One region of the Pantoea sp. USHLN298 genome, then DNA from elsewhere that is predicted to be linked to it. Evidence: predicted binding sites of a transcription regulator. Region 1 holds the regulator's gene; each other region holds the start of a gene.
What was found. Region 1 encodes CRP, which controls carbon source genes, mostly activating them, when cyclic AMP is high. Its sites were predicted from a motif close to ATGTGANNNNNNTCACAT; they were not measured.
Positions count from the first base shown of each region.

Region 1 (7,700 bases):
TGACTACCAGCCCAATTTATTAGCCCGGCAACTGCGCACCGCGCAAAGTCACATGTTGCTGGTGTTGATTTCCGATATCACCAACCCATTCTGCTCGCGCGTGGTACAGGGGATTGAGGCCGAAGCAGAGCTGCACGGCTATCACATCCTGCTCTGCCACTCTGCGTCGCAACTCCAGCGCGAAGCCGCCTACCTTACGCTGCTGACCGGCAAAGTGGTGGATGGCGTCATCACGATGGATGCGGCCTCAGGATTGCAGGATCTCCAGAACATCATCGCGGGCGCGCCCTGGGTGCAGTGCTCGGAGTTTGATCCCGCCATTCCGGCTTCCTCCGTCACCATTGATCATCTTGCTGCGGCGCGCGATACCGTGCACTACCTGGCCGGCAAAGGCCGCAAACGCATCGGGCTGGTTAACGGGGATATGCGCTATCTCTATTCACATCACCGTGAACAGGGTTACCGTCAGGCGATAAGTGCGCTGGGACTTGAGTGGTCTGGTGTCGCCTACGCCAGCGATATCTCCACCGAAGCGGGCAGCCAGGCTTTGCAGCAGTTACTCGCGCTGCCGCAGCCGCCGGATGCGGTATTTGCAGTGTCAGATGTGCTGGCGGTAGGCGTGATTCATGCGGCGCTGGAGGCGGGACTGCGGGTGCCGGAAGATCTGGCGGTGGTCGGTTTTGACGGCATTCCATTTACCCGCAGCCTGAACCCGCCGCTGACCACCATCGAACAACCGATGTATCAGCTCGGGGCGCGAAGCGTGCAGCTGCTGTTGCAGAAAATTCGTCAGCCGCACGCGCCGGTGATCCGCGAGGTATTGCCCTGGAGGCGCGTCGAACGCGCCTCCAGTTAACTCAGTGCCAGATGAGCAGAACGCAGGCCGCCGTCAGCAGCCCCATTGAAATATTGAAGATTTTCCAGGCGCGGCGGCTGCGTAAGATACGGCCAATCATCGCGCCGAAGCCCATCCAGATCAGCCCGGACACCAGATTGACGATAAACATGCCGAGACTGATCGCCATCACCGATTGACGATAGGCGTCGCCAGCCAGACTAAAGCTGGCGACCGCGCCCAGTGCCATCAGCCAGGCTTTGGGATTAATCAGCTGCAGTAAGCCACCCTGCCAGAACGGCATCGGTTTAACCGGCACCTGATCGGTATCCAGTTTTTCATAGCTGGCGGTGGCAATTTTCCAGGCCAGCCACAGCAGGTAGAGGCTACCGGCGATTTTCAGCACCAGATGCAGCGAGGGATAGAGCAGAATCAGCCCGCCGACGCCAAACGCCACCATCAGCAGCATCACCTGCATGCCGATCATGATGCCAATCATCAGGGGAAGCGTACGCAGAAAGCCAAAATTGGCACCGCCTGCGGTAAGTAACATATTATTAGGGCCTGGCGTGATCGCGGCGACCCAAAGGAATCCTAACATCGACAAGAAAAGACTGAGTTCCATAGCAATCGGGTGCTCCTCACCCCCAGCAAGCAAAAAACCTATCGAAGCTAACAGTGTGATATGGATCAGACAAGCTTTTACCGAATGAAATTCACCGGACCCGACACCGATCAATTTATCCCGTTAGCGGGTCTGCGCAATGCCCATCTGCAAACGGTGTTGCCCCGTCTGTTGCGGCGGCAGATCAACGTCGATCCGCACTGGCAGCGTCTCGATCTGCCCGATGGCGATTTTGTCGATCTCGCCTGGAGTGAAGATCCGCAGCGGGCGCTGCATAAACCCCGGGTAGTGCTGTTTCACGGGCTGGAAGGCAGCTTCCACAGCCCCTATATCCACGGGCTGATGGCGATCTGCCGCGCGCGTGGCTGGCTGGCGGTGGTGATGCATTTCCGCGGCTGCAGCGGCGAACCTAACCGGCAGAACCGCATCTATCACTCCGGCGAAACCGAAGATGCGCGCTATTTCCTGCACTGGCTGCAATCCCGCTGGGGCCGGGTTCCGACCGTCGCGGTGGGCTTTTCACTGGGCGGCAATATGCTGGGTTGTCTGCTGGGCCAGCAGGGGTCGGATGCGCCGGTTGATGCCGGCGTCATTGTCTCTGCGCCGCTGATGCTGGAACCGTGCAGCATCAGACTGGAGCGCGGTTTCTCGCGCTTTTATCAATACTACCTGCTGGCCCAGCTAAAGAAGAATGCGCGGCGCAAACTGCACGCCTGGCCAGAAACGTTGCCGGTCAATCTGGCGCAACTGAAAGCGTTGCGGCGTCTGCGTGACTTCGATGATGCGATCACCGCTCGCGCCCACGGTTTTATCGATGCCGCTGATTACTATCGGCGTGCCAGCGCCCTGCCCTGGCTGAAACAGGTCGCTAAGCCGCTGCTGATCATTCATGCCAAAGATGACCCGTTCATGAGTGATGAGGTGATACCGCACAGCAGCCAATTATCTGCCACTATTACTTATCAGCTGACCCCACACGGCGGTCACGTTGGCTTTGTCGGCGGGACATTGCGCCAGCCCGAAATGTGGCTTGAACAGCGCATACCCCAATGGATGACCCCTTTTCTGGATACCTGACGTTGTGATTATTCCCTGGCAACAGGTCTCACCTGAGACCCTCGAAAATCTGATTGAAACCTTCGTGCTGCGTGAAGGCACCGACTACGGCGAGCAGGAGCGCAGCCTGAACGAAAAAGTGGCTGACGTCCGCCGCCAGCTGGAAACCGGTGAAGTGGTGCTGGTGTGGTCGGAGCTGCATGAATCGGTCAATATTATGCCGCGCAAAGAATTTCGCGGCTGATGCGCCGATCGGCAATTCATGGTAACAATGCCCATGGCCCGACCTCACAGGGAGCTTTTTTATGTCTGCACGCCATCCGATAATTGCCGTCACCGGTTCCAGCGGCGCGGGAACCACCACCACCAGCCTCGCGTTCCGTAAAATCTTTCAGCAGCTCGATCTGCACGCTGCCGAACTGGAAGGCGACAGTTTTCACCGCTTCACCCGGCCGGAAATGGATATGGCGATCCGCAAAGCGCGCGATCTGGGCCGTCATGTCAGTTACTTCGGTCCGGAAGCCAATGACTTTGGCCTGCTGGAGCAGAGCTTTAAACAGTATGGGCTCAACGGTGAGGGCCAGTCGCGTAAATACCTGCATACCTATGACGAAGCCGTTCCGTGGAATCAGGTGCCGGGCACCTTTACGCCGTGGCAACCGCTGCCGCAAAACACCGATATTCTGTTTTACGAAGGACTGCACGGCGGCGTGGTGACCGCCCAGCATAACGTGGCTGAGCATGTCGATTTACTGGTCGGCGTGGTACCGATTGTCAACCTGGAGTGGATTCAGAAGCTGGTGCGTGACACCAGCGAACGCGGCCATTCGCGGGAAGCGGTGATGGACTCGGTGGTGCGCTCGATGGAAGATTACATCAACTTCATTACGCCGCAGTTCTCGCGCACTCACCTTAACTTCCAGCGCGTGCCGACGGTGGATACCTCGAACCCGTTTGCCGCCCGTGCTATTCCGTCACTGGATGAGAGTTTCGTGGTGATCCACTTCCAGGCGCTGGACGATATCGACTTCCCTTACCTGCTGGCGATGCTGCAGGGATCGTTTATCTCGCACATTAATACGCTGGTGGTGCCGGGCGGAAAGATGGGGCTGGCGATGGAGTTGATCATGGGACCACTGGTGAAGCGACTGGTGGAAGGCAAGCGAATAGAATAAGAGGCCGCAGAGCGGCCCCCGCAGAGATCAGCGTTCGATCACTTCATAGCTGTGGGTAATGGTGACGCCTTTGCCCAGCATGATGGCAACCGAGCAATATTTTTCTGCAGAAAGATCCACCGCGCGTGAGACCGCTTTATCCTGGAGCGCTTTGCCGCTAACGATAAAGTGCAGGTTGATGTGCGTAAAGATTCGCGGCGCCTCTTCACGACGTTCTGAGGTCAGTTTCACTTCACAATCAGCCACATCGTTGCGGCCTTTTTGCAGAATTGAAACCACGTCGATGGCGCTACATCCGCCCGCCGCCATCAGCACCATCTCCATTGGGCTGGGCGCTTTATCACCCGAATTGCCATCCATTAATACCTGATGGCCGGACGACGACTCACCGAGGAATGTCAGCCCTTCTACCCATTTCACTCTTGCCTGCATGATTTTCGCTCCAGAATATGCGGTTTTGCCGTCAGAGTACGCTTTCGCCTGGTAAACAGCAATCCAGAGAAATCCGCTGTTAGCTGAAGCGAGACAACAGAAGACAGTCGGCAAAAGCTGTGCTACAAACAGTGCTGAAAATATTTTTCGTCACCCGATGGCGAAGCCGGGAAGAATGATGCGCACTGCGCCGAATGCAGCCCGAATAATTTCCTGTAAGGGAAACGCTTGAAGCTTTCATCGCCTGACAGGGAAAACTGCCCCCTGTATTTTGGGCACGATTACAACAGAGGATAATAGCGAATGGTTCTCGGCAAACCGCAAACAGACCCTACACTCGAATGGTTCCTGTCCCATTGCCATATTCACAAGTATCCATCCAAAAGTACGCTGATTCACCAAGGTGAAAAAGCAGAAACGCTTTACTACATCGTGAAAGGTTCCGTCGCGGTTCTGATTAAAGATGAAGAAGGCAAAGAGATGATTCTTTCTTACCTGAATCAGGGCGATTTTATTGGCGAGCTTGGCCTGTTCGAAGAAGGTCAGGAGCGCAGCGCCTGGGTACGTGCGAAAACCGCGTGCGAAGTGGCGGAGATTTCCTACAAGAAATTCCGTCAGCTGATCCAGGTTAACCCCGATATCCTGATGCGACTCTCGTCGCAGATGGCGCGTCGCCTGCAGGTTACGTCTGAAAAAGTGGGTAACCTCGCTTTCCTCGACGTCACCGGACGCATTGCTCAGACTCTGCTTAACCTGGCGAAGCAGCCAGACGCCATGACGCATCCCGACGGCATGCAAATTAAAATTACTCGTCAGGAAATTGGCCAAATCGTTGGTTGCTCACGTGAAACCGTGGGCCGTATTTTGAAGATGCTGGAAGATCAGAACCTGATCTCCGCACACGGCAAAACCATCGTCGTTTACGGCACCCGCTAATTCCTGTCACCCACGGCGTGATGGCAACATCGCGCCGTTATTGTTTGTGTTGGGCCGATGTGGCGTCGAATTATTTACCATCCTGAAGTCAATTATGCCTTGCGGCAAACGCTGGTGCTCTGTCTGCCAGTGGCGCTGGGCTGGCTGGCTGGCGACCTGCAAAAAGGTCTGCTGTTCTCGTTAGTCCCCGCCTGTTGCAATATCGCCGGTCTGGATACCCCGCATAAACGTTTCTTCAAACGCCTGATTGTTGGCGGCAGCCTGTTTGCGCTCGGCAGTTTTCTGATTCAGTGGCTGACGCTGCACGCGATTCCTTTGCCGCTGATTCTGTTCGCGATGCCGCTGCTGCTGGGCGTCACCGGTGAAATTAGCCCGTTGCACGGCCGTCTGTTGCCGGGCTCGCTGATCGCCGCCATCTTCACGCTGAGTCTGATTGGCCGTATGCCGATCTACGTACCGCCGCTGCTCTATATCGGCGGCACGCTGTGGTACGGGCTGTTTAACTGGTTCTGGTTCTGGCTGTGGAAAGAGCAGCCGATGCGCGAAAGCCTGAGCCTGATCTACCGTGAGCTGGCCAACTATTGCGACGCCAAATATACCCTGCTGACCCAGCTGACCGATCCGGAAAAGGCCCTGCCGCCGCTGCTGGCGCGTCAGCAAAAAGTGGTCGATCTGATCACCACCTGTTACCAGCAGATGCACATGCTGTCTGCCAGTCGGGATCACAGCCATAAGCGGCTGACCCGTGCTTTTCAGGTGGCGCTGGATCTGCAGGAACATATCTCGGTCAGCCTGCATCAGCCGGAAGAGGTGCAGAAACTGGTGGAGCAGAGCCATGCGGAAGCGGTGATCCGCTGGAATGCCCAGACCATCTCGGCCCGCTTACGGGTGCTGGCGGATAACATTCTCTATCACCAGTTGCCCGATCGGTTTGGCATGGAGAAGCAGCTCGGCGCGCTGGAAAAAATTGCCCGCCAGCATCCTGATAATCCGGTGGGAAATTTCTGTCTTTATCACTTTAACCGCATCGCGCGGGTGCTGCGTACGCAAAAGCCGCTCTATCAGCGTGACCTGATGGCCGATCGCCAGCGCCGTCTGCCGCTGCTGCCGGCGCTGCGCAGTTATCTTTCCTGGCGTTCGTCTGCACTGCGCACCGCCGGTCGTTTTGCCGTGATGCTGATGCTGGGCAGTGCGCTGGCGCTGTTTTTCAATATTCCGAAGCCCTACTGGATTCTGATGACCATTATGTTCGTCAGCCAGAACGGCTATAGCGCCACCCGGGTTCGTATTCAGCACCGGGCGCTGGGCACTTTTGTCGGACTGGTGATTGCCGCCGCCACCTTACGTCTCGCGGTACCGGAGTCGCTGGTGCTGATGATCATGCTGGTGATCACTTTTATCAGCTACCGCTTTACCCGCCAGTTTTACGGCTGGTCGATGATTGGCTTCACGGTGACGGCGGTCTACTCGCTGCAACTGCTGTCGCTGAATGGCGCGCAGTTCCTGCTGCCGCGCCTGATGGATACCCTGATGGGCTGCCTGATCGCCTTCGGCGGGATGCTGTGGCTCTGGCCGCAGTGGCAGAGCGGCTTGCTGCGACAGAACGCCCATGACGCGCTGGAAACTTACCAGGATGCGCTGCGGCTGCTGCTGGGCGCGGAACAGTCGCCGGAGAAGCTCGCTTATCAGCGGGTACGGGTTAATCAGGCGCACAATGCGCTGTTTAACTCCCTGAACCAGGCGATGCAGGAACCGGCTTTTAACGCCCAGTATCTCAAGGATATGCGGCTGTGGGTCACCCATAGCCAGTTCATTGTTGAGCACATCAATGCGATGACGATACTGGCGCGGGAACATACCATGCTGACCGCCACGCTGGCGGAGCGCTATCTGCAGTCGTGCGAAATTGCGCTGCAACGTTGCCAGCAGCGGCTGGAATATGATGGTGCCAGTTCGCAGGTCAATCTGCTGGATGAGCTGGAAAATATTAATGAAGGGCCGGTGACGGTGCTGGAGCAGCATGTGCGCCGCATTCTGGATCATCTGAGCGTGATGCACACCATTTCATCGCTGGCGTGGAGCCAGCGACCACAGCATGGCCGCTGGCTGATCAGACGGTTACGCAAAAACTAAATCAGCCGGCGATCACCTTGCTGACGGCGGTCGCAAAGCGGCGCATACCCTCTTCGATATCGGCGGGCTCGATGATCAGTGAAGGCGCGAAACGCATCACGTCGGTGCCAGCCACCAGCACCATCACGCCTTCCGCGGCGGCGGCATTCAGAATGTCACGCGCCTTGCCGGCGTGTTGCGGCTTCAGCGCCGCGCCAATCAGCAGGCCTTTACCACGAATGTCGCTGAACAGATCGTATTTTGCATCTATCGCCTGCAGCGCGCTGACAAACTGCTGACGCCGGAGATCAACGCCTTCCAGCACCTCAGGGGTATTGATAATATCCAGCGCCGTTTCCGCAATGGCGCAGGCCAGCGGATTGCCGCCATAGGTCGTGCCGTGCACGCCGGGTGCCATAGTCGAGGCGATCTCGTTAGTGGTCAGCATGGCGCTGACCGGAAAACCGCCGCCCAGCGCTTTGGCAGAGGTCAGAATATCGGGCTGCACACCGTAATGCTCATAGGCAAA
Region 1 covers NZ_JBBCRO010000007.1:45,420-53,119, forward strand. The annotation lists gene WFK59_RS18190 (LacI family DNA-binding transcriptional regulator) at 1-856, shown strand, start outside; gene WFK59_RS18195 (LysE family translocator) at 858-1,460, opposite strand; gene WFK59_RS18200 (hydrolase) at 1,521-2,537, shown strand; gene WFK59_RS18205 (YheU family protein) at 2,542-2,760, shown strand; gene WFK59_RS18210 (phosphoribulokinase) at 2,822-3,691, shown strand; gene WFK59_RS18215 (OsmC family protein) at 3,719-4,123, opposite strand; gene crp (cAMP-activated global transcriptional regulator CRP) at 4,427-5,059, shown strand; gene WFK59_RS18225 (YccS/YhfK family putative transporter) at 5,117-7,192, shown strand; gene argD (bifunctional acetylornithine/succinyldiaminopimelate transaminase) at 7,194-7,700, opposite strand, start outside.

Region 2 (7,700 bases), on a different contig from region 1:
GGCTGGCTGTTTCGGTTGATAGCGCTCAATCAGCGTACCGCGCTGGGCTTTCTCCAGCAGATGCGGCGCAATCACCCGGCCATTATTAATCAGCGCCACCATCGCTTTTTCCATCTGAATCGGCGTCGCAATCCAGTAGCCCTGACCAATGCCGACGGAAATGGTATCGCCCTGATACCAGGTTTTTTTATGTACCTTTTGCTTCCACTCGCGGCTCGGCAGTAAGCCGTTGTACTCCTCATTCAGATCGATGCCGGTCGATTTGCCGTAACCAAACTGGCTCAGCATGGTGTGGATACGGTCGATGCCCATCATAAAGGCCACCTGATAGAAGAAGGTGTCGGCTGACTCCTCAATCGCCCGGGTGACATCCAGCATACCGTGACCGGTTTTTTTCCAGTCGCGGTAGCGGCGATCGGTGCCAGGCAGCGTCCAGGTGGGCGCGCCAAAGAACTGCGACTGCGGCGTAATCACATGGGTCAGCAGCGCTGACATCGCCATATAGGGCTTCACCGTCGAGGCCGGAGGATAGAGGCCCTGGGTCACGCGGTTGATCAGCGGCAGATCCTTATCCTGCAGCAGGGATTTGTAAGCCTGATAGCTGATGCCTTTCACAAACGGATTGGGATCGTAGCTGGGACTGGAGACCATCGCCAGCACCGAGCCGTCGCGCGGGTCCTCAATCAGCAGCGCCGCACGCTGGCCTGCCAGCAGACTTTCGGCGTACTGTTGCAGATGCAGATCCAGCGTCAGGGTAAGGTTTTTGCCCGCGACCGGCGGCACCTCTTTCAGCACCCGCACGATACGGCCGTGGTTATCCACCTCCACTTCCTGATAGCCCGGCTTGCCGTGCAGCATCGTCTCGTAATAGCCTTCAATGCCCTGTTTACCGATATTGTGGTCAGCGGCATAGTTCTCGGCGATGCCCGCCGCGTTCAGCCGTTTGTAGTCGTTATCGTTGATTTTCGACACATAACCGAGCACGTGCGCCAGATCGGCGCCGTAGGGATATTGCCGATCCTGGTAAATTTCAATGCTGGCACCGGTAAACCGAAACTGGTTAACCGCGAAGCGCGCTACCTGCTCCTCGCTCAGCTCCTCTTTCAGCACCACCGGCTTGTAGCGGCTGGTCTGTTTTAACGCGTGCCGGAAGGTTTCAATCTCGTCGGGCGTCAGGTTGAGGATCGGCGTCAGCGCCTGCAGCGTGGCCTGCATATCCGCGATTTTATAGGGCGTCAGCGTAATGGCGTACCAGCTGACGTTGCGCACCAGAGGAATACCATTACGGTCATAAATCAGCCCGCGCGTCGGGGCGATGGGGATCATTTTGATGTCGTTCTGGTTGGATCGGGTCTGATAGTAGCTGTGGTCGCGCACCTGCAGGCGATACAGGTTCACAGCAAGAATGGTGAAGCAGAGACAGACCAGAGCAAAAGAGACCGTCGCGCGACGGGCAAACAGTTTCTCTTCAGCGTCGAAATTACGAAAATTCATCAGGCAGCATTATCAGGCGGTTATTTATTATTTGTTGTTCCGCCCCATGATAAAGCGCGAACGCAGGCGTACCAGCGCGAAGATGCACAAGCCTGGCGAAAAGTGTGTCATTTGATGTGAATGTTACAGGATGGGAAAGGAAGAAAGATCGGGTCCTCCCGGTGAAAAGAGGACCCGCAGAGATCATCAGGCAGCCGGCATTAAACCGCACCGGCGCGAGAATTAATCCCCCAGCAGCACTGACTCCAGCGCAATTTTGATCATGTCGTTGAAGGTGGTCTGACGTTCAGCCGCCGTGGTCTGCTCGTGGGTACGGATATGGTCCGATACGGTACAGATGGTCAGCGCTTTAGCACCAAACTCTGCCGCCACACCGTAGATGCCCGCCGCTTCCATCTCAACGCCGAGGATGCCATATTTTTCCATCACGTCGAACATTTGCGGGTCCGGGGTATAGAACAGATCGGCGGAGAAGATGTTACCCACGCGCGCTTCCACACCCAGATTTTTAGCCGCATCGACCGCGTTACGCACCATCTCGAAATCGGCAATCGCTGCGAAATCGTGATCTTTGAAACGCATACGGTTGACTTTGGAATCGGTGCAGGCACCCATACCAATTACGATATCGCGCAGTTTAACGTCTGCACGCACCGCACCACAGGAACCCACACGAATGATCTTCTTCACGCCGAAGTCGGTGATCAGCTCTTTGGTGTAGATCGAGCAGGACGGGATGCCCATACCGTGGCCCATCACTGACACTTTGCGGCCTTTGTAGGTGCCGGTATAGCCCAGCATGCCGCGCACATTGTTCACTTCCACCGGATTTTCCAGGAAGGTTTCAGCAATGTGTTTCGCACGCAGCGGGTCGCCCGGCATCAGGACCACGTCAGCGAAGTCACCCATTTCGGCATTAATATGCGGAGTTGCCATTGTTACTTTATCCTTGTTAAATCGCTGGGTTACAGCATGTTCTTGCCATAGTCCATGTCGGACAGGCCAAAATAGTGTGCAATTGTCTGACCGATATCGGCGAAGGTTTCGCGATAACCGAGTGAACCCGGTTCAACTTTCGGTCCGTAAATCAGAATCGGAATGTGCTCACGAGTATGTTCGGTGCCTTTCCAGGTCGGATCACAGCCGTGGTCGGCGGTCAGGATCAGAATGTCATCCTCACCCACCAGCTCCATCAGCTCCGGCAGACGACGGTCAAACAGCTCCAGTCCGCCCGCGTAACCGGCGACATCACGGCGATGTCCCCAGGTCGAGTCGAAGTCGACAAAGTTGGTAAAGACAATCGACTGATCCGGCGCGATTTTCATCTCCTGAATCGTAGCGTCAAACAGCGCATCCAGTCCGGTCGCTTTGACCTTTTTGGTGATGCCCTGTTCCGCATAGATATCGGCGATTTTACCCACCGAAATCACATGACCGCCCTTCTCATCCACCAGCTTTTTCAGCATGGTGGCAGACGGTGGCTCAACTGCCAGATCGTGACGGTTGCCGGTGCGTTCGAAGTGACCCGCTTTATCGCCGACAAACGGACGCGCAATCACACGACCGATGTTATAGCCACCTTCCGTCAGCTCTTCGCGGGCAATTTCGCACAGCGCATAGAGGCGATCCAGGCCAAAGGTCTCTTCGTGACAGGCGATCTGGAATACGGAGTCCGCAGAGGTGTAGAAAATCGGCTTGCCGGTTTTCATATGCTCTTCACCCAGCTGATCCAGAATCACCGTACCGGAAGAGTGGCAGTTACCGAGATAGCCCGGCAGCGCCGCGCGCTCTACCAGCTTATCGAGCAGTTCCTGCGGGAAGCTGTTCTCCTGATCGCTGAAGTAACCCCAGTCGAACAGCACCGGTACACCGGCGATTTCCCAGTGGCCTGACGGCGTATCTTTACCTGACGAAATTTCGCTGGCGTAAGCGTAAGCGCCGGTGATCTTCGCGTTCGGATCGAGGCCCGCCGGGAAGCGACCGGTAGAGAGTTCTGCGGCTTTAGCCAGACCCAGTGCGGTCAGGTTAGGCAGATGCAGTGGCCCTTTACGGCCTTTATCTGCTTCACCGTTGAAACAGGCTTCAGCAATGTGGCCGAGCGTATCTGAACCTTCATCACCGAATTTATCGGCATCTTTACTGGAGCCGATCCCGAAGGAGTCGAGAACCATAATAAAAGCACGTTTCATGCAAGTCTCCTGCGCAATGGCGCGTGACAAGTCAAAAAAAAGCGATCAGATCAGTATACCCGAATGCGTTGCCGCTGGCACCGATTACTGGCCGGTTAACTGACATCGCTCACACGACGATAGACCACTGGCGTGGCGGCGGGCGCGGTATCACTCAGCACCAGCGCGGCTTTGACCGCTGCGGCGGCCTGTTGCCACTGCGCTTCGTTGCTGGCATGGATAATCGCCAGCGGGCGCTGAGCATCAGCACGCTCACCCAGGGTAATCATCTCGCTTAAACCGACGCTGTAATCAATGCTGTCGCTGGCGCGCTGGCGTCCACCGCCCATCGCGACCACCGCCAGCCCCAGCGCCCGGGTATCCATGCTGCTGACGATGCCCGGTCGATCGGCATAGACCGCTTTGCTGAGCATCGGCGCGGGCAGATAGGTGTCGTAGCGCTCTACGAAATCGGCTGGCCCGTTCTGGGCCGCGACCATGCGGGCAAAAATTTCCGCCGCTTTGCCGTTATCCAGCACCTGCATCAGCTGCTGGCGCGCTTCTTTCTCATCTGCGGCCAGTTTGCCGGAAATCAACATTTCGCTGCACAGCGCCAGCGTCACTTCCAGCAGACGTGGATTGCGCTGTTCGCCGGTCAGGAAGCGCACCGCTTCCCGCACTTCCAATGCGTTACCGGCAGAGGAGGCGAGAACCTGGTTCATATCCGTCAGCAGTGCGGTGGTCTGGCAACCTGCGCCATTGGCGACGCCCACAATCGACTGCGCCAGACTTTCTGACGCCTCATAGGTTGGCATAAACGCGCCCGAACCCACTTTGACATCCATCACCAGCGCATCCAGCCCTTCCGCCAGCTTCTTCGCCAGAATCGAGGCGGTAATCAGCGGGATGGAATCGACGGTAGCGGTAATGTCGCGCGTGGCGTAGAAGCGTTTATCCGCCGGGGCCAGGGAGTTGGTCTGGCCGATAATCGCCACCCCAACCTGTTTGATGATTTCGCGGAAGCGGTCATCGCTGGGGAAGATATCAAAGCCCGGAATCGCCTCCAGCTTGTCCAGCGTGCCGCCGGTATGACCGAGGCCACGGCCGGAGATCATCGGAATATAGCCGCCGCAGGCGGCCACCATCGGCCCGAGCATCAGCGACGTCACATCGCCGACGCCGCCGGTCGAATGCTTATCCACCACCGGCCCATTCAGGTTGAGCGATTTCCAGTTCAGCACGGTACCGGAATCACGCATCGCCATGGTCAGCGCCACGCGCTCAGGCAGCGTCATGTCGTGGAAATAGATGGTCATCGCCAGCGCGGCGATCTGACCTTCCGAAACGGTGTTATCACGCACACCATTGATGAAGAAGCGAATCTCCTCTTCAGTCAGCGCATGGCCGTCACGTTTTTTGCGAATTATTTCTTGTGGCAGGAACAAGGTAACCCCCTGGTTCAGGGAAATCAGGATGGGGAACAGGCGGTCAGCGACCGCCTGAAAGATCAGTAACCCGCTTTGCTGGTGTCGCTGTCATGACCCAGGGTATTCAGCAGGCTCGCCAGCAGGCTTGATGCACCAAAACGGAAATGACGCGCATCGGCCCAGTCGGCACCCAGCGTCTCTTCCGCCATTTTCAGGTAGATCGCGGCATCTTCAGCGGTGCGCACGCCACCAGCGGGCTTAAAGCCAACCTGCTGGCTGACGCCTTTATCGCGGATCACGTTCATCATGATCTGCGCCACTTCAGGCGTGGCGTTAACCGGCACTTTACCGGTAGAGGTTTTGATGAAGTCCGCACCGGCATCAATCGCGATTTCAGAGGCCTGACGGATCAGCGCTTCCTGCTTGAGTTCGCCGGTTTCGATGATCACTTTCAGCAGCACATCTGCTTCGGCGCAGGCGGTTTTACAGGCTTTCACCAGATCAAAACCGACCTGGCTGTTGCCGGCAATCAGCGCACGATACGGGAACACCACATCCACTTCATCGGCACCGTAGGCGATCGCCGCGCGGGTTTCTGCCAGCGCAATCTCAATGTCGTCATTGCCGTGCGGGAAGTTAGTCACCGTGGCGATGCGGATTTCCGGGGTACCCTGCTCGCGCAGCGTTTTACGGGCAATCGGAATAAAACGCGGATAGATACAGATTGCGGCGGTGTTGCCTGCCGGGGATTTAGCCTGATGACACAGGGCGATCACTTTTGCGTCGGTGTCGTCGTCATTCAGGGTGGTTAAATCCATCAGTTTCAGGGCGCGCAGGGCAAGGTGTTTGATATCGGTCATGAGGCTCTCCAAAGGATCGAGGTGCGATCCACCGGCTGGCCGGCGGAATGTGATAATAATAACAGCGTCACCGGCTTTTTTATGTGCCAGCAGTCACATCAGAATAAGAAAATGATGTAATACTGACATGAAAAACCAGATCTGAGTCGCATATAACGCCATTTAAAGCCCATTATACGCCACCCGATCAAATGTTACTATTATCACACTCACCCTGGGGCAAAGGCGATCCGCTAGCGCTGAGCGGGTTGAAGGCGTACGGCAGGGAAAGCGGGATCGAGCTGAAACAGCTGCTGGCTGTTATGCCACAGCGCATCGGCGATCTCTTCAGGGGATTCTTCCCGCAGGGTGCAGAGCGTCTCCCACACCTGGCGCGCCCGTTCTGGCCGGTTTGGCTGGCCCTGAAAGCCTTTCAGCGGCATATCCGGCGCATCGGTTTCCAGCAGCAGCGAAGAGAGCGGCAGCTGCGCCAGCGTCTGACGGGTTTTGCTCGCCCGTTCATAGGTAATGGTGCCGCCGACGCCAATCGCATAGCCGAGTTTAATAAACGCCTGCGCCTGTTGCAGGCTGCCCGCGAAGCCGTGTACTACGCCGCGACGCGGCAGATCGTGACGCCGCAAATGCTGGGCCAGCTTGTCATGGGTACGCCGCGAGTGCAGGATCACCGGCAGCGCATAGCGTTTCGCCAGTTTAAGCTGCGCATCAAGAAAGCGCAGTTGCTTATCAAACTGCGGATCGTCGCGATAGAGATCCAGCCCGATCTCGCCGATCGCCACCAGCTTACGCGGGCGCTGCTGCAGCAACGTCTCCAGCTGATCGAGATGGGCTTCCTGATGCTGTTCAATGGCAATCGGATGCAGCCCAAACGCGGCGTAGAGCGGAGCATGGCTGGCAGCCAGCTCGCAGACCCGGTTAAACCGACTGGCCTCCACCGCCGGGATAATAATCTTCTCAACGCCTGCGGCAGCGGCACGCGCCAGGCTGGCCTCAGCATCCGCCTCAAACGGCGGAAAATCAAAATGACAGTGGGTATCGATAAACCTCATGCCAGCGATCCTTTATCGTAATCGGCATCATTATCTGCCAGCGGCGGCGTCATAATCTCGCGGTTATCCGGCGCATTGGCAACCGGCGCAGACGGCATCACGATGCGCGGCGGGCTTTGCGGCTCCGCATCACTGAGCCACTGGCCGAGCGTGGCAAGGAAATAGCGGCCGCAGCGTCGGCCCAGATGGTAATCCTGATTCAGCGACGATATCCGACTGCCGAGCGCGCTGCTGGCCAGCACATGCGGAGGAAAGATCTCAATAATGCGTAAGTCACCGGGCGGATTTTCAATAAACTGCTGAATCTCCCGATAGCTCTGCTCATGCTGGTGCAGCACGTTAATCATCGGCTGGAAGGCAGCCGCCGTCATCCAGCGCTCCATACGCTTAAACCATTTTGGCGTGTAGAACATCTGTGACGGTACGGTACGAATCACCACAATGGTATCTGCGCCACGGCGCGCCGCTTCCCGCACCGGAATCGCATCGCTGATGCCGCCATCCAGATAGCTGATCCCTTCAAGGTTAACCCCAAGCCGGTAGAAGCCGGGAATGGCGCTGGAGGCTTTGATTAAATCCAGCCAGTTGTCAGCCGTTGGCGTGAAGTAGCCTGGCGCGTAGTCGTCGCTGCGGCAGGCACACATATAAAACTCACGTCCGCTGGAGAACATTTTTTCGGCGCTGGTCATCGCCAGCGGAAATTCG
Region 2 covers NZ_JBBCRO010000006.1:217,944-225,643, forward strand. The annotation lists gene mrdA (penicillin-binding protein 2) at 1-1,494, opposite strand, end outside; gene deoD (purine-nucleoside phosphorylase) at 1,717-2,430, opposite strand; gene deoB (phosphopentomutase) at 2,460-3,683, opposite strand; gene deoA (thymidine phosphorylase) at 3,779-5,107, opposite strand; gene deoC (deoxyribose-phosphate aldolase) at 5,170-5,949, opposite strand; gene WFK59_RS16770 (TatD family hydrolase) at 6,183-6,995, opposite strand; gene WFK59_RS16775 (patatin-like phospholipase family protein) at 6,992-7,700, opposite strand, start outside.
Region 2: the regulator CRP is predicted to act here: its motif matches at 6,141-6,158, upstream of deoC (deoxyribose-phosphate aldolase).

Region 3 (7,700 bases), on a different contig from region 1:
AGCGCGCATAGACCGTCAGCGTCTCAGGATGACAGAAACGCAGCAGGTCATTAAAGATGCGCTCAACACACTGCTCATGAAATTCGTTGTGCTGGCGGAACGACACCAGATAGCGCAGCAGCGCTTCGCGGTCGATACGCGGGCCTTTATAACGAATCATCACCGAACCCCAGTCGGGCTGATGGGTAATCAGGCAGTTCGATTTGAGCAGATGGCTGACCAGCGTCTCTTCAACGATTTCGCTGCCAGCCGCATCAGCCAGATAGTCAGCATTGAAGCGGTAATCCTCGATGGCGATATCCTGCTCATCAATGCAGTAACCGTCGAAGTGGCCGATCGGCTGTCCTTCAATTTCATTGAGCCGGAACAGCGCGACCCGCACTTCACCGTCAGCACAGGCGCTGAGATCGCGCTCCAGCGTCTGGCGCACCTCGCCCCAGTCGGCGAAGCGGGTCTGATTAAAACTGTTCAGGTAGAGCTTAAAACTTTTCGATTCGATCAGGTTGCGGCTGTGCGCATCCAGCACCACTTCACCGACGGCCACCTGTGGCAGCCCTTTGCTGTTCAGCCACGACAGTTCATATAATGTCCAGATATCGCTGCCGCTGAACGGCAGGCTTTCCGGAAACAGGCCGAGCGGTTCACGGTTCAGGCTACGCGGTACCGCCTGCAACAAACTGTTGTCGTAGCGATCGTGATAGGCTGTGGGTTTGCCCAGCGTCAGGTTGCTGAGGGCCTGATCCTGTTCGTGAGTAGTCATTGCGGTTACCACCAAAATTAATCAAAGTGGCTAAGTGTAACCTATCAGAAGTGAGAATATGAATGACGCAGCACACTGCCGCCGCATTGCGCGACTTTACTACCCGCTATTGTCAGCACTGGCAACAGCACGCTGGCCACGCGCCCGCCAGCAGCGATCTTTATGGCGTACCGTCGCCCTGTGCGCTGGAAGACCGCGACCAGCAGGTTCTGTGGCAGCCACAACCTTTTACGCTACCGCCCAGCCTGGATGCAGTGGGGCGAGCGATCGACCTGCAGTTGCAGCCGCAGATTACCGCGTTTTATACCACCCAGTTTGCCGGAGACATGCAAGCCCGCTTCGGCCAGCAAAACCTGACGCTGTTGCAGGTCTGGAGTGAAGAGGATTTTCTGCGGTTACAGGAGAATCTGATTGGTCATTTACTGATGCAGCGCCGGTTACGTCAGTCACCCACCCTGTTTATCGCCACCACCGAGTCAGAGCAGGCGATTATCTCGTTATCAAATCTCAGTGGGGAAGTGATACTTGAGCAGCCTGGTGGTAAGAAGCGCGAGGTTTTAGCGGAAAGTATTGAGATATTTCTTAAATCATTACAGCCGGTTAGCGCGTGATATGCAGTGATCACCCTGAGTTGTTGTGAGATATCTCTTACAAGCTGTGTGAGAGATCGTCAGATATCACTTGAGACATCCGGATGGCCCGGATGTAAAAAGATTGTGAATCATCGACTTAATGGCGTTAATCTGAAATTGTGTCACTAAGACACTGAACTTACGCTTTTAGTCACTTGTATGCACAAAACGTTCTGTCAGAATGTTTCGCACTGGCAGGATGCTGGGGACAACAGATATTCTCAGGATTGGGGATAAGCCATGAGGCAGGAACGTAACGGAGTTTACGTCACAGGGAAGGTTTCAGGACGAAACAGGATCGCTCAGGATTGAGTAAGGGACACCTCCAGGATGGAGAATGAGAGCCCCTCAGAAGAGGTGGTGGGCCAGGATGCTAAGGATTCATCAGGATGATGCGCGACTGGAGTTCGCACTGGAAAAGTTGTCAGGGAAGAGCAGGGAGCATTAACGTAGCGGGATGGCTGCAAACGAACCGGGAGCACTGTTTATACAGTGCTCCCTTTTTTTGTGCCTGCGCCAACAAGTGATATGCTTGCCGCCCGTTTTTTTACTGCCCGCTGGAGGTGGCGCATGACCCCTGAACAATTGATTATGCAACGGCTGGAGCAGGTTGAAGCGGTGTTGCGTGAGCACGATCTCTGGCAAAGCACGCCCCCTGAAGCCAGCGCCTTCGACAGCCGCGAACCGTTTTGCCTGGATACCCTTGAACCGCTGCAATGGCTGCAATGGGTGTTGATTCCCCGTATGCACGCCCTGATTGCAGCCCGGCATCCGCTGCCGAAAAACTTTGCGGTTGCCCCCTATTATGAAGTGGCACTGGTGCCTGACCAGCCCGGCGTTGCGCCGCTGTTGCTGACGCTGCGTCAGCTTGATGCGTTACTCAAGGATGCGGCTGTCTGATGCTGGAAATCATTTATCAGGACGAGTGGCTGGTGGCGGTCAACAAACCCAGTGGCTGGCTGGTGCATCGCAGCTGGCTGGACCGGCATGAAACGGTGTTTGTGATGCAGACGGTGCGCGATCAGATCGGTCAGCATGTCTTTACCGCGCACCGGCTGGATCGTCCCACTTCAGGCGTATTGCTGATGGGATTATCCAGTGAAGTCGGACGCCTGCTGTCGCAGCAGTTTGAGCAGCACCAGATGCAGAAAACCTACCATGCGGTGCTACGCGGCTGGCTGGAAACCGGCGGTACGCTGGACTACCCGCTGGTGGAAGAGCTGGACAAAATTGCCGATAAGCACGCCACTGAAGCGCGCACCGCGCAGCCAGCGGTCACGGATTATCAGTCGCTGGCTACGGTGGAGATGCCGGTGGGCATTGGCCGTTATCCTGCGTCGCGCTATAGCCTGGTGGAACTGTCACCGAAAACTGGTCGCAAGCATCAGTTGCGGCGTCACATGTCGCACCTGCGTCATCCGATTATCGGCGACTCCGCCCACGGCGACCTGCGCCAGAATCGCGGCGCGGCAGAGCACTTCGGGGCTAACCGCCTGATGTTGCACGCCAGCAGTCTGGCGCTGACCCATCCGGTGACCGGCGAGCCGCTGCTGATTCGAGCCGGTCTGGATAGCGTCTGGCAGAACCTGATGACGCAGTTTGGCTGGCAGGATTGCATTCCTGAGGTACCGCGGGTTGAGTTTGCTGCGGCGCCAGGAGAGGATAAGGTTTCAGAATAACGGAGAAGGCAGATGGCAAAGATTGGCATTTTTGTAGGCACGGTATATGGCAATGCGCTGTTAGTGGCGGAAGAGGCAGAGCCGATTCTGCAACAGCAGGGCCACAGCGTGACGGTATTTGAAGATCCGACGCTGGCAGACTGGCAGGCTTACGCCAGCGACGTTGCGTTGATCGTGACCTCCACAACCGGACACGGCGACTTTCCGGATACCATTTCCGGGCTGTTTCACGCGGTAAAAGATCAGCTGGGTCATCAGCCAACGCTACGTTATGGCGTGATTGCGCTGGGTGACAGCAGCTACGACCACTTTTGTGGCGCGGGTAAAACCTTTGATGCATTGTTGCAGGAACACAGCGCCCAGCGCGTTGGCGACGTTCTGCTGGTCGATGCCAGTGAGAATCCGGAACCGGAAGCGGTGACCTCTCCCTGGGTTGAGGCCTGGGGCGCGCTGCTGTAATTCCGCCAGGCCTGCTCTCTTATCCCAGCCTCTTTAGCTGATGCGGCTGGCCCGGTCCGCCGTCACGGGCATCCGGGTCCGGCTCCGATCAGGTCACCGGTGCCGGATTGAACACCGCCAGCTGATTGCGGATTCCCCAGCGATCTGACCAGGTCTGTTTGCGACCGCTGGCGATATCCAGAATCAACTCAAACAGTCGCCAGCCTACCTGCTCAATGCTCTCTTCGCCGGTGGCGATCGTACCGGCATTGATATCCATCAGATCGTGCCAGCGCTCGGCCAGCGCATTACGCGTTGCCATCTTAATCACCGGAATGGCCGCCAGTCCGTACGGCGTACCGCGTCCGGTAGTGAACACCTGCAGAGTAATGCCGGAAGCCATCTGCTGGGTGCCACAGACAAAATCGCTGGCTGGAGTCGCGGCATAGATTAAGCCGCGTCGGGTAGGGCGCTGACCTGGCGACAGCACTTCGACAATCGCACTGCGACCCGATTTAGCGATCGAGCCGAGCGCTTTTTCCACCACGTTTGCCAGTCCGCCTTTTTTATTACCAGGCGACGGGTTGGCGCTGCGATCGGTCTGACCCTGATTCAGGTAGTCATCATACCAGGCCATCTCTTCCAGTAAGCGCTTACCAACCTCTTCATTAATGACGCGCGGCGTCAGCAGATGAATCGCATCACGCACCTCAGTGACCTCCGAGAACATCACCGTAGCGCCACAGCGCACCAGCAGATCGGAGGCGAAACCAACCGCAGGATTGGCCGTCACGCCCGAAAAGGCATCGCTGCCGCCGCACTGCATGCCGACAACCAGCTCAGAAGCCGGACAGGTTTCGCGCTGGCGCTGATTCAGTCGCTTCAGGTGGCGCTCGGCGACCTGCAAAATTTCGTCAACCATCGCGCCGAACCCAACCAACTTCTCATCCTGCAGCCGCACAATGTCATGCTCCTCCAGCGAGATCGGCTGCACGTCTGGCGTGCCGGTCAGCAACCGTTCCGGCTGTAATTTTTCACAGCCGAGACTGACAATCATCACTTCGCCGCCGAAGTTGGCGTTCAGCGCCAGGTTGTGGATGGTGCGAATCGGCACCACTGCCGCCGGCGCATTGATCGCCACGCCGCAGCCATAAAGATGGTTCAGTGCCACCACGCCATCGACATTGGGATAGCGCGGCAGTAAATCGCGTTCAATCAGCTGTACCACATGGTCAACCACGCCTGCCACGCAGTGTACGCTGGTGGTGATGCCGAGCAGGTTACGGGTGCCGACGCTGCCATCGGCGTTGCGATAGCCTTCAAAGGTGTAGCCTTCCAGCGCCGGCAGTTCGGCAGGCACCTGGGTCGCCAGCGGCAGGCTCTCAAGCGGCGGGGCTTCCGGCAGAGCCACCAGCGACTCATCTATCCAGCTCCCTTCGGCGATGTCGCGTAGCGCATAACCGATCACTTCACCGTAGCGCAGAATGGGTGCGCCCTGCGCAATCGCGCTCAGCGCCACTTTATGACCCTGAGGCACATGCTCCGTCAGCGTCAGGCCATCAGCGAAACGGGTGCCGGCGGGCAAGCCCAGGCTGTTGACCACAATCGCGACATTGTCGAGCTCATGGACTTTGATATAGAGCGGTTGTTCGGTTGTAGTAGGGGTCATCGCTCACCTTCCGGTCTGTCGCACCGTACTTTTGCGGTGCGTTGTTGTGATAGTCGCTGTCACAGTTTGCCAGTTTCAGTATAAGGAGGCGCTGCAGGCTGTGCATTGTGCAATTGACCGGCTTTGAAAAGATTTGTCGCGGCGTTTTGGGTCGATTATCCAAAAGCAAGTGAAGAACCTCACAAACAGCGGGGGAAAACGGCTTTCCGGCCTGTTGAGAGGCGGTTATTTACAGGTTCCGTGAGCCATGCCGCAGGATTCTGTGCAAACGCCAAATAATCCAGTAAACATCAATCCTATTCCAGGGCGATGCTCCAATGTCATCGCCGCAGGGTGTTCTTATACTGATTTCCGTTAGCCAAAGTCAGGTTATCCGTCACGACGCTTTACCCATTCTGTCGCAGGTTGCACCGGCCGCGGTTCCCCGGTCAGCACCCTTTACCGGCAGGCTGCCGCAAAACAGTAAGGGTAAAGAAAAGTTTGCCAAAACAAAAAGATCGCCGTGTTTAACCCAACTTCTCTCTGATACCCAACGCGATGTGTATGCAGTCAGAGCGAATGTAGCTCACGCTATATTTCAGGAGTGCATCATGAATAGTTTCAGCCAGACCGCGGAAACGGTGCAGAAGCGCACCAATGCCCGATACTGGATTGTGGTGATGTTATTTATTGTCACCTCATTCAACTACGGCGACCGCGCAACCATTTCGATTGCCGGTTCGGCGATGTCCAAAGATATTGGCCTCGATTCAGTCGGACTGGGTTATATCTTCTCTGCCTTCTCATGGGCGTACGTTATTGGTCAGATTCCGGGCGGCTGGCTGCTCGATCGTTTCGGCTCAAAACGCGTCTATTTCTGGAGCATCTTTACCTGGTCGCTGTTTACCTTCCTGCAAGGGTTCGTCGATCTGTTCAGCGGCTTCGGTATCATCATGTCTCTGTTTATCCTGCGTTTCCTGGTCGGACTGGCCGAAGCGCCTTCCTTCCCTGGCAACAGCCGCATTGTTGCAGCCTGGTTTCCGGCGCAGGAGCGCGGCACGGCGGTGGCGATCTTCAACTCAGCGCAATACTTCGCCACCGTGATCTTCGCACCGATTATGGGCTGGCTGGTCTCCTCCGTGGGCTGGGCGCACGTCTTCTGGTTCATGGGCGGACTCGGCATCATCCTCAGCTTCATCTGGCTGAAAGTCATCCACGATCCCACCGATCATCCGGGCGTGAATAAAGCCGAGCTGGAGTATATGGAGCAGGGCGGTGCGCTGATCAACATGGATGCCAAAAAAGAGGGTCGCAAAGTGGGCTGGAGCGAGAAGTGGTTCCAGATCAAACAGCTGCTGACCTCACGCATGATGCTGGGTATCTACCTCGGTCAATACTGCGTTAACGCCTTAACCTACTTTTTTATTACCTGGTTCCCGGTCTATCTGGTGCAGGCGCGCGGCATGTCGATTCTTAAAGCGGGCTTTATTGCCTCGATTCCGGCGGTGTGCGGCTTTCTCGGCGGCGTGCTGGGCGGGGTGATCTCCGACTGGCTGATGCGCAAAACCGGCTCGCTGAATATCGCGCGTAAAACGCCGATCGTGCTTGGCATGCTGCTCTCTATTTCGATGGTGATGTGTAACTACACCGAAACCGAATGGGTGGTGGTGTTCTTCATGGCGCTGGCCTTCTTTGGTAAAGGGATTGGTGCGCTGGGCTGGGCAGTGATGGCGGATACCGCACCGAAAGAGATCAGTGGCCTGAGCGGCGGCCTGTTCAATATGTTCGGTAACTTTTCTGGCATTGTTACGCCGATCGCTATCGGTTACATCATCGCCACCAGCGGTTCCTTTGAAGGCGCGCTGATTTATGTCGGTATTCATGCCTTTGTCGCTGCCTTCAGCTTCCTGGTGATTGCGGGCGATATTAAACGTGTCGAACTGAAAACCTGGCCCGGTAAGGATGCATTATGAATACGCAAAGTTCGCCGGTGATCACAGAGATGCAGGTTATCCCGGTTGCCGGTTATGACAGCATGCTGCTTAACATTGGCGGTGCGCACAGCGCCTGCTTCACCCGTAACATTGTGGTGCTCACCGACAGCGCCGGGCATACCGGCGTCGGCGAAGCGCCCGGCGGCGACACCATCTATCAGACCCTGATCGAGGCGATTCCGCAGGTGAAAGGCCAGCAGATTGCCCGGATGAACCGCCTGGTGCAGCAGGTGCATAAGGGCAACCAGTCGGCTGACTTTACCACCTTCGGCAACGGTGCCTGGACGTTTGAACTGCGGGTCAATGCGGTGGCGGCGCTGGAAGCGGCACTGCTCGATCTGCTGGGCCAGTCGCTGGGCGTCCCGGTGGCGGAGTTGCTCGGTCCCGGCAAGCAGCGTGATGAAGTCACGGTGCTGGGCTATCTGTTTTACCTCGGCGATCGGCGCAAAACCGATCTGCCCTATCTGAGCGGTGATCAGGCCAGCCATGAGTGGTATCACCTGCGTCATCAGGAAGCGCTGACCAGCGAAGCGGTGGTACGGCTGGCGG
Region 3 covers NZ_JBBCRO010000006.1:57,176-64,875, reverse strand. The annotation lists gene queF (NADPH-dependent 7-cyano-7-deazaguanine reductase QueF) at 1-760, opposite strand, end outside; gene syd (SecY-interacting protein) at 823-1,371, shown strand; gene WFK59_RS16000 (YqcC family protein) at 1,963-2,292, shown strand; gene truC (tRNA pseudouridine(65) synthase TruC) at 2,292-3,071, shown strand; gene WFK59_RS15990 (flavodoxin) at 3,084-3,530, shown strand; gene garD (galactarate dehydratase) at 3,619-5,178, opposite strand; gene WFK59_RS15980 (MFS transporter) at 5,769-7,130, shown strand; gene WFK59_RS15975 (enolase C-terminal domain-like protein) at 7,127-7,700, shown strand, end outside.
Region 3: the regulator CRP is predicted to act here: its motif matches at 5,346-5,363, upstream of garD (galactarate dehydratase).

Region 4 (7,700 bases), on a different contig from region 1:
CGTACGCTTTCCAGCCCAAATGGCCGGCGCTCAGCAATCTGGATATCGATCTTAACTTCCTCAATGATGGCTTGTGGATGAATGCCGCCACGGCCCGGCTGGGTGAGGTTGATGCACGTAACGTCAGCGCCGTTATTCCCGATTACCTGAAAGAGAAGCTGATTATCGATGGCGATATCAGCGGAGACGGCAAACAGATCGCCGACTATTTCCAGCAGACGCCGCTGAAATCGTCACTCGGTGCGGCGCTGGAGCAGCTGGAAATCAAAGGCACTACGCGGGGACATCTGAACCTGGATATTCCGCTGGATGGTCAGCAGGTTCATGCCAGCGGCAACGTGGTAATGAACAACAACTCACTGTTTATCAAGCCGTTGAAAACGACGCTAACCGGTCTCACCGGCCGCTTCCGTTACAACAACGGTAATCTGGAAAGTGAAGAGATGCGGGCTGCCTGGTTTGGTCAGCCGCTGGGAGTCAGTTTCAGCACCCGGGAGAATCCGGATGATTTCGGCGTGAAGGTGAAACTGCTGGGTGACTGGCAGCCAGCCAAAATCAGCGAGATTCCTGCGGCCGCCAGCCGCCAGCTGGGTGGACATCTGCCGTGGCAGGGTGATGTGAATATTACGCTGCCGCATCGGGGCGGGGCGAAATATGAAGTAGAGCTGAACGGGGATGCCAGGGAAGTGAGCAGTCGCTTACCTTCACCACTGGATAAAAAGGCCGGTGAGGCGATGCCGATCAATATCAAAGCCAGCGGCGACCTGCAGCATTTCGATCTCAGCGGCAGCGTGGCGACCCGTCATCGGTTCAACAGCCGCTGGCTGCTGGAGCCGACCTTACGCGTCGATCGCGGCATCTGGCTGAATGACACGGCGAAAACGCCTGCGCTTCCCGATCATGCCGGCATGGTGCTGAATCTGCCGCCGCTGGATGGCGAAGCCTGGGTAGCAATGATGGCTGGCGCAAGTGGCGGTACCGGCGGCAGCGCTGAAGAGCGTCAGCTGGGCGGCGTCACGCTGCCGGGCAACCTGATTGTGCGCACTCCGGCGGTCACGCTGGCGGGGCAGCAGTGGCATGCGGTAGACGCGACGCTGGCAGAGACGGCCGATGGCAAGGCGCAGGTCAGCGTCAATGCCCAGGAGATACGCGGTAAACTGGAGATAACGCCTAAGGCACCGTGGCAGATTGGTCTGGATTACCTCTATTACAATCCGCAGTGGCACCATGACGCGCAGCAGGGCGACAACGCCAGCGCTCAGCAAGCCAGCCAGATTAACTTCAGCGGCTGGCCAGCGTTACAGTTGCGCTGTGCCGAATGCTGGGTACTGGGACAGAAATATGGCCGGGTTGCGGCGACGCTGCAACCGAAAGGAGATACGTTAGCACTTACTAACGGAACGGTAGATACCGGCAGCTCGCAGCTGAAAATTAAGGGTGACTGGGTCAATCGCCGGGACGATCAGCGTACTTCACTGAAAGGGACGCTGAAGGGGCCCAATATCAACAACGCCACCAACTGGTTTGGCGTCAATACCCCGCTGCGCGATGCGCCGTTCAATATTGATTACGATTTACACTGGCGCGCCGCGCCGTGGCAGCCGTCAGCTGAAACCCTGAGCGGCACGCTGAAAACCCATTTTGGCAAAGGGCAGATCGCTGATGTGAATACCGGGACTGCCGGCCAGATCCTGCGCCTGTTCAGCTTTGATGCGCTGCTGCGCAAGCTGCGCTTCGATTTCAGTGACACCTTTAATAATGGCTTCTATTTCGATTCGATTAATGGCACCGCCTGGATCGAAAATGGCGTGATGCGCACCGATAACCTGCGGGTCGATGGGCTGGAAGCCGACATCGCGATGCAGGGCAATATGGATCTGGTTAAACGCCGGATCGATATGGAAGCGGTCATCACGCCGGAAATTTCTGCTTCAGTCGGCGTTGCGGCGGCGTTTGTGGTTAACCCGGTGATTGGCGCGGCGGTGTTCGCCGCCAGCAAGGTGCTGGGACCGGTATGGAACCGGATATCGCTGCTGCGTTATCACATCAGCGGCCCGCTGGATAAACCGGAAATCAATGAAGTGCTGCGTAAACCGCGTGAAACTGACAACAAGTGAATTTGACGCGGTACCGGAATTACCGCAGGCTATGATTATCCGAGCACATAATGAGTGAGAAACGATGACTCTGAACCTGGTAAGTGAGCAGTTACTAACTGCTAACGGCATTAATCAGCAGGACCTTTTTTCCCTGTTAGGGCAGCTTTCAGAACGTCGTCTGGATTATGCCGATCTCTATTTTCAGTCCAGTTTCCACGAATCCTGGGTGCTGGAAGACAAAATCATCAAAGATGGCTCCTACCATATTGATCAGGGCGTCGGCGTGCGTGCCGTCAGCGGTGAGAAAACCGGCTTTGCCTATGCTGACCAGATCACGCTGAACGCCCTGCGGCTGTCATCGGAAGCGGCACGCAGCATCGTACGCGAACAGGGCAACGGCAAGGCGCACACCCTGTCTGCGGTAATGAACCGCTCGCTCTACTCCACGGTTGACCCGCTCAGCAGCCTGACGCGTGAAGACAAAATTGCGTTGCTGTACCGTGTCGATCAGGTGGCCCGTGCGGCCGACCCGCGCGTGCAGGAGGTCAACGCCAGCCTGAGCGGCGTGTATGAGCAGGTGCTGGTGGCCGCGACGGATGGCACGCTGGCGGCTGATGTGCGTCCGCTGGTTCGTCTCTCTATCAGTGTTCAGGTCGAAGATCAGGGTAAACGCGAGCGCGGCTCAAGCGGCGGCGGCGGACGTACCGGTTATGAGTTCTTCCTCGCCGATGAAAATGGCGATGTGCGTGCCGATGCCTGGGCGCGTGAAGCGGTGCGAATGGCGCTGGTTAACCTTTCTGCCGTGGCGGCACCTGCCGGTACGCTGCCGGTGGTGCTGGGCGCGGGCTGGCCGGGCGTACTGCTGCATGAAGCGGTGGGACACGGTCTGGAAGGCGACTTCAACCGTCGCGGCACCTCGGTATTCAGCGGCAAAATGGGGCAGCTGGTGGCGTCAGAACTCTGTACGGTGGTCGATGACGGCACCATTGAAGGGCTGCGCGGCTCCCTGGCGGTCGATGATGAGGGCGTACCGGGTCAGTACAATATGCTGATTGAGAACGGCGTGCTGAAAGGCTACATGCAGGACAAGCTCAATGCGCGCCTGATGGGCGTCAGTCCTACCGGAAACGGTCGTCGTGAATCATATGCCCATCTGCCGATGCCGCGTATGACCAACACCTATATGCTGGCCGGCAAGTCGACGCCGCAGGAGATCATCGAAAGCGTTGAATATGGCCTGTATGCGCCTAACTTTGGTGGCGGCCAGGTGGACATCACCTCAGGCAAATTTGTCTTCTCTACCTCAGAAGCCTATCTGATTGAGAACGGCAAAATTACCAAACCGGTGAAGGGCGCGACCCTGATTGGTTCCGGTATTGAAGCGATGCAGCAGATCTCAATGGTAGGTAACGACCTGGCGCTGGATAAAGGCGTTGGCGTCTGCGGTAAGGAAGGCCAGAGCGTGCCGGTGGGCGTGGGCCAGCCGACCCTGAAGCTGGATAAACTGACTATCGGCGGCACCGCCTGATATTCTCTCAACAACCCGCCGCCCGGCGGGTTGTTAGCTTTTACGCTGCTGCTGATACTGCTCGGCAACCTGTTCGAAGTAGCCAGTCAGATAATCGATACAGACCTGAACCTTGAGCGGCAACTTATCCTTTTCGGTATAAAGCGCGTAAACCGGGCGCGGCTCAGACTGATACTGCGGAAACAGAATATCAATCTCACCGGCATTGATCTCATCAATCACCCACATCATTGGCACGTAGGCGATGCCGTTACCCGCTTTCAGCCAGCGGATCAGGGTCAGTGAATCGTTAGTGACGAAACGCCCCTGCGGCGCCAGTCGCGTCACCAGCCCTTCTGGCGCAATCAGCTCAAAGTTATTATCGGGACGCACGCTATATTCCAGCCAGGCGAAATTATCGATATCGCCCGGTTTTTCCGGCGTACCGTGCTGCGCCAGATAACTTTTTGCCGCGCAGACCACCATCGGCATGGCGCCCAGGCGACGTGAAAACAAGCTGGAATCTTTTAGCGCACCGACCCGAATCACCAGGTCCAGGCCATCGGCAATCAAATCCGGTGCCGGAATGCCGGTGACCAGATTGACGCTCAATCCCGGATACTCACGCAGCATATCGCTGGTCATGCCAGCCAGCACGTTCTGTGCCATGGTAGAGGAGCTGCCAATACGCAGTACGCCAATCGGCGTGTTATTAAAGGCGTAGAGCTGCTCATGCACCTGGGTAGCTTCCGCCAGCATACGACGACAGCCCTGATAATAAATTTTGCCCGCTTCTGTCAGCCCGATACTGCGTGTGCTGCGATTAAGCAATTTGACCTGTAGCTCATCTTCCAGTTTTGCCACGATCTGACTGATCGAAGAGACGCTCAGATGGAGCTGGCGTGCGGCAGCGGTAAACGAACCCAGTTCAACCACTTTGGCGAAAATCGACATGCCCTTGAGTCGTTCCATTATTTACTCTGGCTTAAAAGTGATTTAGATCACATTCTGTAGAAAACTTATAGTCAGGCGCGTTACTATAAGCGCGCCGGGGTATTTCCCGGTGATTCTTCATTGCCTGTTGCCCTTCGATGATACGCTATTATTAAGCCAGCTGGGGTTCGGATAGAGCGACCAGTGGCTTTTCCTGCGACATCTGACGAGGCAAAGAAGTATCCCGGCAAGGTCGAACTAAGGATTTCTGATGAGTGTGCTTCCGGTATTTGTCATGTTTGGGCTCTCTTTTCCGCCCGTTTTCATCGAATTAATTATCTCGCTAATGCTGTTCTGGTTAGTGAAACGTGTGCTGACGCCGAGCGGTATTTACGATCTTGTCTGGCATCCGGCACTTTTTAATACAGCGCTTTACTGCTGTGTGTTTTACCTTGTATCCCGTTTATTTGTCTGAGGTTTAAGTGAAAGCACTCATAAGAAAAATCGCGCGTTACGCGATTACTATCCTGCTGGTCATCATCGCTGTGGTGATTATTTTCCGCGCCTGGGTGTTTTATACCGAATCGCCCTGGACCCGTGACGCAAAATTCGCTGCCGACGTCGTCGCCATCTCACCCGATGTCACCGGTCTGATTACCGACGTACCGGTTCATGACAACCAGCTGGTGAAGAAGGGCGACACCCTGTTTGTGGTGGATCGCCCGCGTTATCAGAAAGCGCTGGACCAGGCCCAGGCTGACGTCGAATATTATCAGGCGCTGGTCGGTGAGAAACGCCGCGAAGCGGGACGTCGTAACCAGCTCGGTACTTCCGCTATGTCTCGCGAAGCGATTGATCAGGCTAACAACGATCTGCAAACCAGCGAACACCAGCTGGCGAAATCGGTGGCGACCCGCGACCTGGCGAAGATCGATCTGGAGCGCACTACCGTTAAGGCACCGTCTGATGGCTGGGTCACCAACCTGAATGTCTACCAGGGCGAATTTATCACCCGCGGTTCGGTGGCGGTGGCGCTGGTGCAACAGCACTCCTTCTACGTGCTGGCCTACCTGGAAGAGACCAAACTGCACGGCGTGGAGCAGGGCTTCCGCGCTGAAGTGACGCCGCTCGGCAGCAATGTGGTGCTGCGCGGTACGGTGGACAGCGTGGCTGCTGGCGTCACCAACAGCAGCAGCTCGGTCGACAGCAAAGGCATGGCAACTATCGACTCTAACCTGGAGTGGGTACGTCTGGCGCAGCGTGTGCCGGTGCGTATTCGTCTTGATCAACAGCCAGGCAACCGCTTCCCGGCAGGCACCACGGCGACGGTGGTGATCACCGGTCAGGCCGATCGCCAGCCGGAACAGGTGTCGCCAATGACCCGACTGTTTAATCGCCTGCGTGAGTTTGGTTAAGAGGGCGATATGATCGAGTTCTTGCGTTTCCCGGTGAAGCTGACCTTCGCGCTGCTTGCCGCGCTGATGATTGGTTTTCACCTTAACCTTGAAACGCCTCGCTGGGCGGTGATGACCGCGGGCATTGTTGCCGGCGGCACCGCCTTCGCCGCCGGTGGCGATCCCTATTCAGGTGCGCTACGTTACCGCGGTGTGCTGCGAATCATCGGTACCTTCATCGGCTGTATCGCCGCCCTGACCATTATGATCGCCACGGTGCGTGCGCCGGTGGTGATGCTGCTGCTCTGCTGCATCTGGGCCGGTCTTTGCGTCTGGCTCTCATCGCTGATCAAAGTTGAAAACTCCTATGCTCTGGGGCTGGCAGGCTATACCGCACTGATTATCGTGGTTACCGCCGACGCCAGCGGCGGCCTGACGCTGGCACCGCAGTATGCGGTAGAGCGCTGCAGTGAGATCGTGCTCGGGATTTTGTGCGCCATTCTGGCGGATATGATCTTCTCGCCGCGCTCGATTAAAAAAGTGATCGATGCTGAAGTGGACTCGCTGCTGGTGGCGCATTATCAGCTGCTGCAGCTCTGCGTCGCGCACGGTGACAAAGAAGAGGTTGATAAGGCCTGGAGCGCGCTGGTGCGCCGTACCACTGCGCTAAACAGTATGCGCAGCCAGCTGATGATGGAATCCTCGCGCTGGAAGAACAGCAATCGACGGCTGCAGATGCTCAATACGCTCTCGCTGACCCTGATTACCCAGGCGGCCGAAACCTTTCTGATTCAGAATGCGCGCCCCGACTACATTCCGCCGCAGTACCGTTTGCTGATTGAAAAAGAGGCCACGACGGTTGAAGAGGTGCATAAGCGGATGAAGGTGATGCGGCGGGTAATGGGTGCCAGCGGCAAATCGACGCCGGACACGCTGGTGAGCTGGGTCGGCGCAGCAACCGAATATCTGCTGCTGCTCAACGGCATTAAAAGTAACAGCCGTATCACCTCGCTGGAAGAGGAGATCCTGCAACGCGAAATCGTGATTCAGGCGCGTTCGGCTGAAACCCATCACGCGATGATCAATGGCATCCGTACTTTTGTTGCCACAGCGCTGGGATCGTTATTCTGGTTATACACCGGCTGGACCTCGGGTAGCGGCTGCATGGTGATGCTGGCGGTGATTACCGCGCTGGCGATGCGGATGCCGAATCCGCTGATGATGGCGAAAGACTTTCTCTACGGCATGACGGTCGCGGTGCCGCTTGGCGCGCTCTACTTTATCTACGTCTTGCCCAATACCCAGCAGAGCGCACTGTTGCTCTGTATTGCCATCGGCCTGCTCGGCTTTATCGGCGGTATCTTTGTACAGCGACGTCAGCTGGGCACCCTTGGTGCGTTAATCGGGACGCTTAACGTGCTGGTGCTGGATAACCCGATGGAGTTCAGATTCAATGTGTTCCTCGATAACGTGCTGGGCCAGGTGATCGGCTGCTTCGTGGCGATGATGGTGATCCTGTTGATTCGGGATAAATCGAAAGCGCGCACCGGACGCAAACTGCTTAACCGCTTTATGTATGCGGCCGTGTCGGCGATGACCACCAATCAGGCGCGCCGCCGTGAAAACCATCTGCCAGCGCTCTATCAGCAATTGTTTCTGCTGTTAAACCTGTTTCCCGGCGACATCGATAAATATCGCATCGCGCTGACGCTGATCATTGGACATCAGCGGTTACGCAATGCAGAAGTGCCGGTGAATGACGATCTC
Region 4 covers NZ_JBBCRO010000006.1:424,718-432,417, reverse strand. The annotation lists gene yhdP (AsmA2 domain-containing protein YhdP) at 1-2,117, shown strand, start outside; gene tldD (metalloprotease TldD) at 2,182-3,627, shown strand; gene aaeR (HTH-type transcriptional activator AaeR) at 3,661-4,578, opposite strand; gene aaeX (p-hydroxybenzoic acid efflux pump operon protein AaeX) at 4,811-5,014, shown strand; gene aaeA (p-hydroxybenzoic acid efflux pump subunit AaeA) at 5,022-5,954, shown strand; gene aaeB (p-hydroxybenzoic acid efflux pump subunit AaeB) at 5,964-7,700, shown strand, end outside.
Region 4: the regulator CRP is predicted to act here: its motif matches at 4,596-4,613, upstream of aaeR (HTH-type transcriptional activator AaeR).